2 regions of the Rahnella sp. Larv3_ips genome follow, and region 2 is predicted to be linked to the other one. Evidence: predicted binding sites of a transcription regulator. Region 2 holds the regulator's gene; the other holds the start of a gene.
What was found. The regulator LexA, encoded in region 2, represses DNA repair genes until DNA is damaged. The targets are predictions, from matches to a motif close to TNCTGTATGTACATACAGNA.
Positions count from the first base shown of each region.

Region 1: the regulator LexA is predicted to act here: its motif matches at 5,786-5,805, upstream of sulA (SOS-induced cell division inhibitor SulA).

Region 1 covers NZ_MJIB01000004.1:211,400-219,223, reverse strand. Annotated here, with positions in the region: gene helD (DNA helicase IV) at 15-2,069, opposite strand; gene ED901_RS03405 (YccF domain-containing protein) at 2,276-2,737, shown strand; gene yccS (YccS family putative transporter) at 2,794-4,935, shown strand; gene ED901_RS03395 (TfoX/Sxy family DNA transformation protein) at 4,970-5,713, opposite strand; gene sulA (SOS-induced cell division inhibitor SulA) at 5,826-6,332, shown strand; gene ompA (porin OmpA) at 6,689-7,765, shown strand.
Region 2 covers NZ_MJIB01000003.1:509,757-517,580, reverse strand. Annotated here, with positions in the region: gene ubiC (chorismate lyase) at 1-226, shown strand, start outside; gene ubiA (4-hydroxybenzoate octaprenyltransferase) at 268-1,134, shown strand; gene plsB (glycerol-3-phosphate 1-O-acyltransferase PlsB) at 1,230-3,710, opposite strand; gene ED901_RS02375 (diacylglycerol kinase) at 3,851-4,219, shown strand; gene lexA (transcriptional repressor LexA) at 4,339-4,947, shown strand; gene dinF (MATE family efflux transporter DinF) at 5,213-6,577, shown strand; gene ED901_RS02360 (CsbD family protein) at 6,769-6,978, shown strand; gene zur (zinc uptake transcriptional repressor Zur) at 7,157-7,666, opposite strand; gene ED901_RS02350 (ROK family transcriptional regulator) at 7,766-7,824, opposite strand, start outside.

The DNA.
Region 1 (7,824 bases), on a different contig from region 2:
CCGGGCCTTTTCGTTCAGGGCTTTCTCTGCACCGGTACACCGATGTCTTCAAGCTGTTCAACAAACACCGAAGGACGCGCTTTATCCTGCAGCAACCAGACCTGATGTTTCGCGCGGGTCATCGCCACATACAGCAAACGCCGCTCTTCCGCGTCCATGAAGTTCTCAGGTTCGGGCAGTAAAACCTGCTCCAGCACCGACTCGCGGGCCGGTGCAGGGAATCCATCATTGCCCTCATGCAACCCGACGATAATCACATAATCTGCCTGCTGACCTTTGCTGGCGTGGATGGTCATAAACTCAAGATTGAGTTTCGGCCAGCGCGTGGCGGCTTTCTCCAGTATTTGCGGACGCAGATGGTGATAACGCGCCAGCACCATAATCTGCTCCTGCGCCGTGACGTACCCGCTGAGTTTATCCAGTAATTTTTCCAGCTGGTCCTCAGGAAGAATAACGACATTTTTCTTGTTCCCCTTCGTCAGGCTGTTTAATGGTTTTTTCAGCTGATAAGGGTTTTGCTGGACAAATTTATTCGCGATTTCACCAATGCGATCATTGAAACGGTAGGTGGTATCGAGCGCACATTGCGCGCCTTCACCGAAGTTTTCAGCAAATGCGGTAGTCAGCGAAAGCTCTGCACCACTGAACCGGTAAATGGCCTGCCAGTCATCGCCAACGGCAAACAGGCTGGTGTGCTTGTTGAGTTTACGCAGGGCAGAAAGAAGCAGCGCACGCTGTGGCGAAATGTCCTGAAACTCATCCACCAGAATGTGTTTCCACGGGCTGACAAACCGCCCTTTCTCCAGAATATTGACGGCCTGATGAATCAGCCCTGAGAAATCCACTGCGCCCTCTTCTTTAAGCGCTGTTTTCCAGGCTTTCAGAAACGGTGCCATCAGGCGAATGCGCTTCTGGAATAGTTCTTTTACCTCTTCAGGGGCGGCGTCGGTCATCTCTGCCTGGCTGCCGCCATGCATACGCATCAGGCCGAGCCAGCGTTCAAGACGGCTGCACAGTCGCTCGGCCAGCGCTTTGTTCTTCCAGTAATCCCCCTCCGGAACGGTCCATTCTAGCTCATCGGTCATCCACTGCCGCCAGCCGCTGGCCTGGACTTTTTTCTCTGCACATTGCTGCTGCCAGGTTTTGATCAGTAAACTGCGGCGCGCTTTGGCATCCGTCTCCAGTTTGCTGATTTTCGGCGCTTTTTTGCTGCCTTCCGAAATAATCTGTAATGCCAGCGCATGGAAAGTCTTGGCTTTGATGCCCTCGGTATGCAGGCGCTCTTTTATACGGGTGTTCATTTCATCGGCGGCCTGACGTCCGAATGCCAGAAGCAGGATTTGCTCCGGCTGCGCTTCCTGACGCCTTAACAGCCAGCCAGCGCGCGCCACCAGTACCGACGTTTTGCCGCTGCCCGCACCTGCCAGCACCAGCACAGCATCTTCCCCGTTGACCACCGCCCGACACTGGCTGTCATTGAGCGGAGACACTTCGACGGTATCGAAGAAGTCACGATTATCGGCAATCACCCGATCAGTCCACGCCAGATTTCGTCTGTCGACGCTGCGTTTACCCTGCTCGAGCCAGCGCAGGCAGGTCTGATAATCGTCACGGCAGTTCTCAAATTCATTCAGGCGCTCAACCGGAACCGGTATCGCGGCAAAAGCGTCGGCGATATCTTTCTGCACATCAGCCAGATCAACACGCTTGAACCATTTGTCCTGCTCTTCAATGCGCTCGATTTTTTCCACCTGCCCGTGCAACACGCCGGCACTGACATCGCTCATTTCATCGCTCCAGCTCTGCCAGGCTTTGAGCAAATGCTGATAAAAACGCTGAGTTTCCTGCCACTCCGTGCCATGCAGACGCACGACTTTCTCTTCAGGAAGCTCGAATTCAAGCTCACCCCAGACAATGCCGCGTTTGCAGCGGATCTGGATCAGCTGATTGAAAGGGATCAGGTAGTGATGTTTGTCGCCGCTGACTTCAACGCCCGCGTTAAGCATGCGCACCCGATTGTAAGGATGCTGAGCCAGATGTTTCCCGAAAGAGGTCGATTTCAATTCCATATCATCACACCGTGTCTTTTCTTGATTCCTGACGGAAAAATAGTATGCGTTATTTTACATGTTCGGATTCGAAAGAGTATTTAGGAGTTCACCTTTGATAACCAGAGGCGATCCGGCACACGAAACAAGGTAGAATAAAGCAGGTGTTTCCATTTAGTGAACATGAAATCTTTTAACATTTTTAATAACTTCGGGAAGATCCCAACATGCGCACAGTGCTCAATATTCTTAACTTTGTTTTAGGTGGCTTTTTCACCACTCTCGCCTGGCTGTTTGCCACGCTGGTCAGTATTGTGCTGATTTTCACCCTGCCTCTGACCCGTTCATGCTGGGAAATCACCCGTCTGTCATTGCTGCCGTTCGGTAATGAAGCAGTACATGTCGATGATTTATATCCTGAGAGACGTAACGCGCTGCTTGCCGGTGGCGGTACTCTGCTGAATATCTTCTGGCTAATTTTCTTCGGCTGGTGGTTATGTATTTCCCACATTGTGGCGGGGATTGCTCAATGTATCAGTATTATTGGTATTCCAGTGGGCATCGCGAATTTTAAAATCGCCGCTATCGCACTTTGGCCGGTGGGCCGTCGGGTAGTTTCCGTTGAGCTGGCAAAACAAATGCGTGAATCCAATGCTGCGCGCCAACTTAATGACCGTCGCAATCGCTGAGCAACCTCGTTCGGCCAATTTTTTTAATCACTGATTATGTTTAACGTGGGGTTTTCGTGCTCTCTATTGCACCAGGGTTAAGGCGTTATGCCTATAACAGCAATGTTCTTTATCACATCAGGATTTTCATTGCGCTGACCGGTGCTGCTGCGGTGCCGTGGTGGCTCGGCCAGACAACGCTGACTATTCCGCTGACGCTGGGTGTGGTGGCCGCGGCGCTGGCCGACCTTGATGACCGGCTGGCAGGGCGTCTGCGTAATTTGCTGATCACCCTGGTGTGCTTTTTCATTGCCTCGGCATCAATAGAGTTGCTGTTTCCCCATCCGTGGCTGTTTGCGCCGGGCCTGATGCTCTCGACGTGCGGATTCATTCTGCTTGGTGCACTCGGACAACGTTATGCCACTATCGCGTTCGGCGCGTTGCTGATCGCGATTTATACCATGCTCGGCACCAGCATGTATCACATCTGGTATCAGCAACCCTTACTGCTGCTGGCAGGGGCAATCTGGTACAACGTATTGACGCTTGCCGGGCATTTAATTTTCCCCATCCGCCCGCTTCAGGACCAGATTTCCCGCTGTCTCACCCAACTGGCCGCCTATCTGGAAGCCAAGGCAACGTTGTTTGACCCCGATCAGGAAGACAACAATCAGCAACTGGTGGAACTGGCAATGGCCAACGGTCAGCTGGTTGCGACGCTCAATCAGACCAAGAATACGCTGCAGACCCGGCTTAAAGGCGACCGGGGTCAGAAAGGAACGCGACGCACCCTGCACTATTACTTTGTCGTACAGGATATTCATGAACGGGCCAGTTCCTCTCACGTGAAATACCTGAAACTCAGCGAACAGTTCCATCACAGCGACATTTTATTCCGCTTCCAGCGCCTGATGAGTATGCAGGCGCGTGCCTGTTTACAGCTTTCTCAGTGCATTCTTTATCGGCAACCCTATACGCATAACAGCCAGTTTGAACGCGCCTTTGCACGGCTGGAAGAGGCACTTAAGCGTCTGGAAACGCAGGGGGAACACCGGGAGATGTTGCAGGCGTTGCGCCACCTTTTGCGCAATCTGCATGCGATCGATGCACAGCTGGCGAATATTGAATCCGAGCAATCGTTGCCGGAAAATCAGGCCGGGAAAAGCCCGTTTGTTGAAGACCGCCTCACCGGCCTGGATGATATCTGGCTGCGGATTTCACGTCACTTCACGCCGCAATCGGTATTATTCCGCCACGCAATCCGCATGTCCGTCGTGCTGTTTGTCGGATATGTATTTATCCAGGTCAGCGGGCTGAATCACGGTTACTGGATTTTGCTGACCAGCCTGTTCGTATGCCAGCCTAACTACAGCGCAACTCGCCGGCGGTTAGCGCTGAGGATTATCGGGACCCTGGCCGGTATCGCGCTCGGAATACCCATCCTGTATTTCGTTCCCTCAGTGGATGGTCAGATGATCCTGATCGTGATCAGCGGGTTGCTCTTCTTCGCTTTTCGCACCGTGCAATATGCCCAGGCCACCATGTTTATCACCCTGCTGGTCTTGCTGTGCTTCAATTTGCTGGGCGAAGGGTTCGAAGTGGCAATCCCGAGGATTATTGATACGCTGATTGGCTGCGCCATTGCCTGGGCCGCCGTGACATTTATCTGGCCTGACTGGAAATTCCGCCAGATTGACCGGGTAGTCAGTAAAACCTTTCAGGCCAACTGCCGGTATCTTGATGCCATTCTGGTGCAATATCATCAGGGCAAGGACAACAGTCTTGATTATCGTCTTGCGCGACGTGATGCGCATAACTGCGATGCTGAACTGGCGTCCGTTGTCTCCAATATGAGCTCGGAGAAAAACAATGAGACGGCGACGCTTGAGGCAGCCTTTCGCCTGCTGTGCCTCAATCACACTATGCTCAGTTATATTTCAGCGTTGGGTGCCCACCGCGAAAAACTGCAGGATGCCGAAACGCTGCGCTTACTGGATGATGCTGCATGCTGTGTGGATGGCGCCCTGAATCATATGACAACCGAGACAGACCGGGTACAGCGCGCACTTGATCACCTGACCTCGCGGATTCAGATGCGTACGACAGAATCAGACAGTAAAGAGCAACTTGTACTGCAGCAAATCGGATTGCTGGTGGCTCATTTACCTGAGCTCACCAGCCTGAATAACAAGATTTCGCCGGAACAGCATCACTCCTGATACCGTTAACCTCCGGGCATTCACTCCAGCCCCATTAATGTGGATCCTGGAGTGGGTGTTCCGATTGCTCTTGCTGATGCCTGTACCATTGAATTAACGACTCACGGGATGACATCGGCAGAGCAGCCTCATGAAATCCAAGAATTGCCCCTTCCAGCGCCATTAATATGTTAATACCCAGATCTTTTTTCACGGTACAGAGCTTTTTGTACGTCAGACATGATCCCAGCGATTTAAGATCGCCCGAATTTTCAATACCCACCTCCCAGAGTAATTTTTCCAGCGCCAGCGTCAAATTGGGGAGATCTTTTAACCGCCCTGCCTCGTTTTTTTTACGTTTATTGATATCATGCTGCATTCCTGTGAGAGAAAGCATGGCCATCTGGCGCAGTTTTCTGGGTTTCTCCCACTGAGCTTTGCTCACTTTGAAATAACGAAGAAAAACGGGCATTCCGCGTTTACGATAAATCAGCCTTTCCATTCCTAGCTCGCAAAAATATTGCTCAGTTTCATCACTGGCGCGCAGGTACAACTCGCCGTCGGACACAAGAGCAAACATCACGCGGTCAGCCGATAAACTGTACCCACCGAACTGCGAGCGTGCACGTATGTTGCCCAATGAGGCAAAGAGTTCCGTACATTGAAGAATCCGTTTTTTTGACTGGCTTATCATTGCGTTATCCTTTTCATATTCATTCCATAGAACCATTTCTGGGTTAGCTAAACAGCTAAAATCAAAATACGCAATGTGGAGCACTGCGCCAAATACAAAATGCATTTGCAGTCAGTTACCTTCAAAATTTGCGAGATATCTTGGAAAAATTGGGTTGATCTTTGTGCACCGCCAGAGTACTGTACATTCATACAGTAACTCACTGGGGTACATCACTATGCGAACTCAACACCATGCAAATCATCATTTTAGTCAGCTTGCTTTGCCGGTAGATCATCAACAGGTAAATACGTCTGCGTCTCTGAATAATGGTCTGATCACTGAGTTCGTCTATAGTGCGAGCCAACCGGCGTTTGCCCAACTGTTACTGCCTCTGCTTCAACATCTCGGCACGCAATCACGCTGGCTGTTATGGCTCACGCCACAGCAAAAATTGAGCCGTATCTGGTTATCAGAATCGGGTTTGCCTGTAGATAAGATGGTGCAGGTAAATCAGATCACTGCGATGTCGACGGTGGACGCGATGGAGAAGGCATTACAGACCGGAAATTACAGTGTGGTATTAGGTTGGCTACCTGAATTGAACGATCTTGAGAGGGAAAGACTGCAAATTGCAGCCCGTCAGGGGGAGGCTTACGGGTTCGTGATGAAGCCGACAAATGAGCAGAGTTCAGCCAATGGACATCACTCAACCGTAAAAATTCACTCATTTGTATATCATTAGTTCAAATTAGGAATGTTCCGATGAAAATAATGCGGAACTTAGTGATTTGTGCTGGAACTGGCCCCAAAGCCAGTAAAAATGGGCATTCCTGACGCAGATATCCTCCAAGTTTTGTCAACAAAAGGTCAAACACGTTAAGAAATGTGTACATTTTTCCCTTTTTTTCCACAGCGTTAACACTTCAAGCTTGTAAGTTTCGCGCCACGTTGTAGACTTTACAACGCCAAGGTTGCTCTATAATGCCAACGTAAAGTGGCAAGTTCTTAATTGACGCAATAACCTTGGCGCAAGGATTTTAACCAAGGGCTTACAGCTTAAAGCTCAATTGCCTATTTGGATGATAACGAGGCGCAAAAATGAAAAAGACAGCTATCGCATTAGCAGTGGCACTGGCAGGTTTCGCTACCGTAGCGCAAGCCGCCCCTAAAGATAACACCTGGTATACCGGTGGTAAATTGGGCTGGTCCCAATACCATGACACTGGTTTCGCAAATGCTTACGAAGGTATCGGCAACGGCCCTACCCACGAAAGCCAACTGGGTGCAGGTGCGTTCTTGGGTTACCAAGCGAACCAATACCTGGGCTTTGAAATGGGATATGACTGGCTTGGTCGCATGCCTTCTAAAGGCAGCGTAAACAACGGCGCGTTCAAAGCACAAGGCGTTCAGCTGGCTGCTAAATTGAGCTACCCACTGACTGACGATCTGGACCTGTATACCCGTCTGGGTGGTATGGTTTGGCGTGCAGATTCAAAAGGTAACTTCAACAATGGCGCTGCTGGCCGCATCAGCGACCACGACACTGGTGTTTCTCCACTGGCAGCCGTTGGTGTTGAATACGCAGTAACCAAAAACTGGGCTACCCGTCTGGATTACCAGTGGGTTAACAACATCGGTGACGCAGCTACAGTTGGCGCACGTCCTGATAACGGCATGCTGTCTGTGGGTGTTTCTTACCGTTTCGGTCAAGATGAAGCAGCTGCTCCAGTTGTTGCTCCAGCACCAGCTCCAGCTCCAGTTGTAGAGACTAAGAAATTCACTCTGAAATCTGACGTTCTCTTCAACTTCAACAAATCGACCCTGAAACCAGAAGGCCAACAGGCTCTGGATCAACTGTACAGCCAGTTGAGCTCAATCGATCCTAAAGACGGTTCTGTTATCGTTCTGGGTTACACCGACCGTATCGGTTCAGAACAATACAACCAGAAACTGTCTGAGCAACGTGCACAGAGCGTAGTAGATTACCTGGTATCTAAAGGTATCCCTGCTAACAAGATCTCTGCACAAGGCCAAGGTAAATCTAACCCAGTTACTGGTTCTACCTGTGACTCCGTTAAAGGTCGTGCTGCTCTGATCGACTGCCTGGCACCAGACCGTCGTGTAGAAATCGAAGTTAAAGGCTACAAAGATACTGTTACTCAGCCACAGGCTTAATAACACTCTTTAGCTTTTGCTACAGATACTAAAAACCCCGCCTCGGCGGGGTTTTTTTA
Region 2 (7,824 bases):
TTTGGCGCTGGTTGATCTCGGCACCGTGCCGCTTGGTCGCTACCTGTTTAGCGGCAATAATCTGACCCGTGATTACATTCATCTCGGGCAGTTACAGAGTGAGCAGGGCGATCTGTGGGCGCGCCGCTCGCGTCTGCGCCTTTCTGATAAACCGCTGCTGCTGACGGAAATCTTCCTGCCAGATTCGCCGGTTCACCGCCCAGAGGGCAAAGTGAGCGGGACATGACCCAAACTAATCAACAAGGAGAACAGAGAGTGTCCGCAAGTATGCCGCAGGGTACCTGGCGTGATTATTGCCGTCTGATGCGTATTGATAAGCCCATCGGTTCGCTGTTGCTGCTGTGGCCGACGTTGTGGGCGCTGTGGCTGGCCGGTGGCGGCATGCCTTCGGCTAAAATTCTCGTGGTGTTTGTGCTGGGGGTCTTCTTCATGCGCGCCGCCGGCTGTGTGGTGAATGATTACGCCGATCGCAAAATCGACGGCCACGTCAAACGCACTGCCAACCGCCCGCTGCCGAGCGGGACTATCAGCAGTACGCAGGCCAAAATGTTGTTTGTCGGGCTGGTGCTGGTGTCTTTCCTGCTGGTTCTGCTGCTTAACCGCATGACGATATTGTTATCTCTGGCCGGGCTGGCGCTGGCGTGGGTGTATCCGTTCATGAAGCGTGTCAGCCATTTACCGCAGTTTGTATTGGGTGCGGCTTTTGGCTGGGCGATCCCTATGGGGTACGCCGCCGTCAGTGAGACGCTGCCGCTGAGCTGCTGGTTATTGTTCCTGGCGAATATCTGCTGGACGGTGGCCTACGACACGCAATATGCGATGGTTGATCGCGATGATGATGTGAAGATCGGTGTGAAATCCACGGCAATTCTCTTTGGTCGTTTTGACACGCTGATTATCGGATTGCTGCAACTGGCGACGCTGGTTCTGATGGCCGTTGTCGGGCATCTTTCAGAGCTTGGCGCGCCATTCTACTGGTCGCTGCTGCTGGCCGCTGCGCTGTTTGTCCATCAGCAAAAGTTGATTGCTAAACGTGAGCGTGACGCCTGTTTTCTGGCCTTCCGCCAGAATAACTACGTGGGCCTGGTGCTGTTCCTCGGTATTCTGATGAGCCTTCAGGCGTTCACTTTCTAAGTTTTCAGCCAGCAGAGCGCGCATAAAAAAACGCCCGGACTTTTACAGAGTCCGGGCGTTTTGTTTTCTGCCATTCATCGCGTTACTGCGGGCGATCAGTGGTCAGTGTCGCGCACATCCATCTTAGGCTCAGCCGGAGGTTCCGTTGGCTGTGGCAGCTCTGAAGGCATACCGGCGCTCTCGATAGTGAGTTTGATATCCGGCGTCATCAGGTCACTCAGCATGATGTAAATCTCACGCGTTTGTTCCTGAATCGCATCCCCGCTATCGCTGATATAGCCTTCTGCGCGCAGAGTGCCGACCAGCGTCGAGAAGACGGCTTTATCGAAGAACTCAGGGGCATTGATGCCGTGCAACACTGACAGGCGCTGAGCCATAATCCGGCTCTCTTTTTCCAGCGCACCACGGTTGATGCTGGGATTCGTGGTGAGCAGCGAGAAGGTGATCGCATAACGTTGCAGCGTTTCACGCACACCCGCAGCCAGCAGTTGCAGCGTGCGGATACGCGCCGGGTTAAGCGATAACTCATCATCTTCCAGATGAATAATCTGCTGACGTGCCAGCTCAAGCGTCAGCACATCCAGCACCTGCGGCAGTTCGGCTTTGTCGAAATGCATAAACAGTTCAGCTTTCAGCATCGGATAAATCAGCTCAACCTGACGCAGTAATTCCGCGCGGCTAACCTGACGATGGTGCATCACAATGCTCGAAATCAGCGACGGCAACACCAGCATATGATGGATGTTGTTGCGGTAATACGTCATCAGCACGGCCTGTTCCCGCGGCAGAACGATGATGTCGCCAATGTTATCTTTTTCGACCTGGAACTTGTTCATGTTCAGCGCGTGATCGAGCAACTGATTAGCGGTCAGATCAGGCACGGTCGAATCCGCGTTATACGGCACATTGCGCAGCAATTGCAGATAACAGTCGATCTGTTCGGTCAGCTGTTCGCGGGTCAGTGAGCGCTGACGCGATGCCAGCAGCGCGGTACAACACAGGTTCATGGCGTTAGCCGCCGCTGAATTGTTGATACGCACCATAATCTGCTCAGCCAGATCCTGCACCGTTGGCGTCAGCCAGCTCGGACGTTGCGCTTCGATAGGGTCGATCGCTTCACGCCAGGTTGGTACGTTCTGGTTCAGGTAAGTGGTCAGATGCAGCGGCTCGCCGAAGTTCACATAACCCTGGCCGAGGTTGCGCAATTTACGCAGGCCATTGAGCATCTGGGTCAGGCTCTCTTTTTCTTTCGTCGCGCCGCGCAACTCTTTGGCGTAAGTGCCCACTTCCATCACGTGCTCGTAACCGATGTAAATCGGCACTAACGTAATCGGACGTGAACCGCCGCGCAGCATGGCCTGAATGGTCATTGCCAGCGTACCTGTTTTTGGCTCCAGCAGGCGTCCGGTGCGTGAACGGCCCCCTTCGACAAAGTATTCCACCGAGTAACCCCGGCTAAACAGTTCGCCCAGATATTCGCGGAAAACGGTCGAATACAGTTTGTTGCCTTTAAAGGTACGGCGAATGAAGAACGCGCCCAGACGGCGGAAAATCGGGCCGGCTGGCCAGAAATTCAGATTGATACCGGCAGCAATGTGCGGCGGCACCAGCCCCTGGTGATAAAGCACGTAAGACAACAGCAGGTAATCCATGTGGCTGCGGTGGCAGGGCACATACACGATTTCCTGTCCGTCTTGCGCTAACTGGCGGACGCGCTCGGCATTGTTGACGTTGATGCCCTTATACAGGCGGTTCCACGTCCAGCTCAGCACGCGGTCAGAAAGGCGCACGGCTTCATAAGAGAAGTTTGCGGCAATTTCTTCCATCAGTGCGATAGCGTTTTGCTGGGCTTTTTCGTGAGAAATTTTCTTGCTACGCGCTTCGTCTTCAATCGCTTTTTCGATGGCTTTAGAGGCCAGCAGCTTATTGAACAAATCCTGACGGGCAGGAAGACGAGGACCGACGGCCGCCAGACGCAGACGGGAGAAGTGCATACGCGCCACGCGGGCCAGTTTCTGTGCGATGGTTTTATCCGTCCCGTGCTCGGTCGCCATGTAGCGCAACGAAACGGTATTGGAGAAACGGACAAAGCTGTCGCGGCCCAGCCACAATACGGCGAAGAATTTCTGGATCCCGTTCAGCACGCGCAGATGCGGCGTGTCCTGACCTTCACGGCCTGGTGCCCGGCCGAACATCACCGAGACCGGCAACATCTGAATGTCTAATTCCGGGTTATTGCGGTGCAGGTCCAGATAGTCATGGAACAGCTTTACGGATTCCTGCTTCGGCGTGTAATACGAGAACACGCGCGGGCCTTCCGCGATAAACACGTGGCTTGGCAGCAGCGTTCCGTCGATATCCAGCGGGATCAGGGGATCGGGCAAATTCTGGGCGAGACACTGCGCACGCAGGGTCAGCAAATCTGCTTTGGAGTTATAAGGTAATACGTACAGGATCGGGCGCGTCGGGTCTAAGTGCAACTCGGTAACCGGATCTGTAGGTATGACTTTGCTCTTTACCAGCATCGAAAGCGGTAAATTCAATAATGTGTAATAAAGTCTACGCCAACCTGACATAAAAACGTGAAGCCTCTTGTTAGCCATTTCGCCGCAAGGATACCAGAAAGCTCAAATGAGATCTGTGGTGATGAGATACCATTAAACCGCTAAAATGCATCAAACACCCGAAGGACAACCCCTCAAGGATCAGTAACAGAATGGCGAACCAAGTCACTGGATTTACCCGAATTTATAAAGCAGCCGGTTACTCATGGAAAGGGCTGAAAGCGGCGTGGCAGAATGAAGCTGCCTTTCGTCAGGAAGCCAGCGCTGCTATCCCGTTAATTTTTCTCTCTTTCTGGTTCGATGTCAGCAGCATTGAACGCATCTTACTTATCGGCTCAGTGGTGCTGGTTTGCGTGGTCGAACTGCTCAACAGCGCCGTGGAATGTGCGATTGACCGCATCGGACCTGAGTTCCACGTTCTTTCTGGCCGTGCAAAAGATATTGGCTCGGCTGCCGTGCTGCTGACCATCATATTGGCGATTTTTGTCTGGGTCAGCATCTTTTGGCCGCGATGGTTCTGATTTGGAATCTGTCTTCCAGTAATCGTGCTTATGCACTGTTTTTATTCAATCTTAGGTTTTCATTGCCCGTTTAGCTGTATATACTCACAGCTAGACTGTATAAACAACCAGGGGGCGGAATGAAAGCTTTAACGACCAGACAACAAGAGGTCTATGACCTGATTCGCGATCATATCTCCACCACGGGTATGCCACCAACCCGCGCGGAGATTGCCGCTCGTCTTGGGTTCCGTTCCCCGAATGCTGCGGAAGAACATCTGAAAGCGCTGGCACGTAAAGGCGTGATCGAGATTGTTTCCGGCGCGTCACGCGGTATTCGTCTGCTGATGGAAGAAGAAGAAGGTTTACCGCTGATCGGCCGCGTTGCCGCCGGTGAACCTCTGCTCGCTCAGCAACATATCGAAGGGCATTATCAGGTTGATCCGGCGATGTTTAAGCCGAGCGCCGATTTCCTGCTGCGTGTCAGCGGTATGTCGATGCGTGATATCGGTATCCTCGACGGCGATTTACTGGCTGTTCATAAAACGCAGGACGTGCGTAATGGTCAGGTTGTCGTAGCCCGTATTGATGATGAAGTCACCGTGAAACGCCTGAAAAAACAGGGCAGCGTGGTGCAGTTATTGCCGGAAAACAGCGAGTTCCAGCCTATCGTGGTGGATTTACGTGAGCAGAATTTCAGTATTGAAGGGTTGGCCGTAGGCGTCATTCGCAACGGCGACTGGATTTAACCTTCGTACTTCGGGCTATCTCTGCGTTGGCTGCCTTCCCGAACCCTGGTCACATACTTGCGTATGCTCCCGGCGTTCGTTCAGTTGCCGCCTTGATGTAACTCGAATGACTGGGTCAAATTGTTGATCCAAAGGGTCATGTTTTTGATTTGCGGGTCGTGAGCCGCCTCTGACATACCGCTAAGCTTTAACGTTTCATCTCGTCGCCCCTCTCGGGGCGATGTCATTTACAGGCATATCCCGAACCTCCGGCATGAGATTCTCTATGCAACAACATTCCCTTCTGCAAAAGCTAAAACACACCTTTTTGAGCCCGACCGATAAAGCCCTCTGGATGCTCGCGCTACCGATGATTTTTTCTAATATCACCGTGCCGTTGCTGGGGTTAGTGGATACGGCAGTGATCGGTCATCTCGACAGCCCCGACTATCTTGGCGGCGTTGCGGTCGGTTCGATGATCACCACCTTCCTGTTTATGATGCTGCTCTTTCTGCGCATGAGTACCACCGGCATGACCGCTCAGGCGCTCGGTGCGCAAGACAACCTGTTGCTGGCCCGCGCGTTCGTACAACCCTTTCTTCTGGCCGTGCTCGCCGGTGTGGTGATTTTGCTTTTCCGCCATCCCCTGATGGAAGGCGCTTTTCACATCGTCGGCGGGAGCCAGTCTGTGCTTGAACAGGCGCGGCTTTTTCTGGAGATCCGCTGGTACAGTGCCCCCGCGTCTCTGGCAAATCTGGTGATTTTGGGTTGGCTGCTTGGTATCCAGTACGTGCGTGGGCCGGTAATGCTGCTGATTGCCGGTAATCTGCTCAATATCGTGTTGGATCTTTGGCTGGTGATAGGGCTTGGCTGGAATGTCCGTGGTGCCGCCACGGCCACGGCCTGCTCAGAATATTTCACGCTGTTTATCGGATTGTTTTTGGTCTGGCGCGTGATGCAGCGCCGGGGCATCAGTCCTGCGCTGTTAACCTCTGCCTGGCGCGGTGATCTGCGGCGGCTGTTAAGTCTTAACCGCGACATTATGCTGCGCTCACTGCTTCTTCAGCTGTGCTTTGCCTCACTGACCATTCTGGGTGCGCGTCTGGGCAGCCAGATTGTGGCGGTCAATGCCGTGTTGATGAATCTTCTGACCTTCACCGCTTTTGCGCTCGACGGTTTTGCTTACGCCATTGAAGCCCATTCAGGTGAGGCGTTTGGTGCCCGCAATCGCGAAAAATTGCTCAATGTCTGGCGTGCCGCATGCCGTCAGGCCGGGCTGGTCGCTCTGGCATTTGCACTGATATACGCGCTGACCGGTGAACAGATTATCAATGCGCTGACGTCATTACCGGAGCTGCGCCAGCTGGCCGATCGTTATCTTGGCTGGCAGATTGTTCTGCCGCTGGTGGCGGTGTGGTGTTACCTGCTCGACGGGATGTTTATCGGCGCCACGCGCGGAAGGGATATGCGTAACAGTATGGCGGTTGCTGCGCTGGGGTACGGGCTGACGCTGTTCACTTTGCCGATATTGGGTAACCACGCGCTTTGGCTGGCGCTGACGGTGTTCCTCGGATTACGTGGTATTGCACTGGGCTGGATATGGCACCGCTACTGGCAGCGCGACAGCTGGTTTTCATCGTCAGTTCACTGAATTAGCGGGCTTTTCAAACGGTGGGTAATCGCGGGTTGCCGTTATATCGTGCTTTGGAATAATCCTAATAATGGTTTTTATCCCTCCGATGGCAGGATAAATCGAAATTCTCTACTAACCTTTAAAGTGTTAAGCCCGAGCTGCAGCGGTAATCCGCAGCTCCACAACCCTAAGGTAACAGGAGATATTTTATGAATAAGGACCAAGCCGACGGTAACTGGAAGCAGTTTAAAGGCAAAGTAAAAGAAAAATGGGGCAAGCTGACCGATGATGACCTGACTGTCGTTGAAGGTAAACGCGATCAGCTGGTAGGGAAGATTCAGGAGCGTTACGGCTATCAGAAAGATCAGGCCGAAAAAGAGCTCAAAGATTGGGAATCAAGCAACAAATATCACTGGTAAAGCGCGACTCCCCCTCGCGTGTCAGTGACGTATCCTGAGATTTAGCTGCTCCTACCCGGAACGCTTCAGGATACGGGTACACGGATGTACCCAACTGCTTCACTGTACAAATTTGTGCAAAACATCCTTCACCTGAACATTTCACCCGCTAATGACCTTCCGCTTTAAACCCGACCCGTCAGCGTTTCTTCACCACAATTGAATGATCGTGATCGCAGTGATCGTGGCTTTCGCAGGTTTCAACGACTTTGCAGTCGCCGCACAAGCCATGCGCTTCGACCACGGAATGACGCAGTTCAAAACCCGAATCCAGTGCCAGTTTCGCTAAGCGTTCTTCGATGCCGTCAGTGGTTTTTTCGGTTACCAGCCCGCAGCGGTCGCAGATAAACAGCGCAGAGGTGTGGCTCGGCTCTTCGAAATGGTGGCACAGCACATAACTGTTGGCTGACTCGACCCGATGAATAAAGCCCTGTTCCAGCAGGAAATCCAGCGCCCGGTAAACGGTGGGCGGTTTAGCCTGTGGCTCGCTGACACGCAACAGATCCAGTAAATCATAGGCGCTGATCGCACCGGGTTGTTGCGCCATCAGACGCAGTACTTCCAGCCGCTGCGGGGTAAGGCGAACATTGCGCTGCTGGCAAAGTTCTTCAGCTTGTGAAAGTAATTTTTCCGGATTATTCAGGGTCATAGCAACGTTCTCTGAGCGCAGATGGGGGTCGATAAGCCACATCATGCGGCCATCATTGATTTTATCATGCTTCGGCCAAATCGACGAATTATGCGCCGTTCAGCCTGCCATCGCGTCCAGTGCCTTTTCCACATACAGATAGCCAATGCCCATAATTT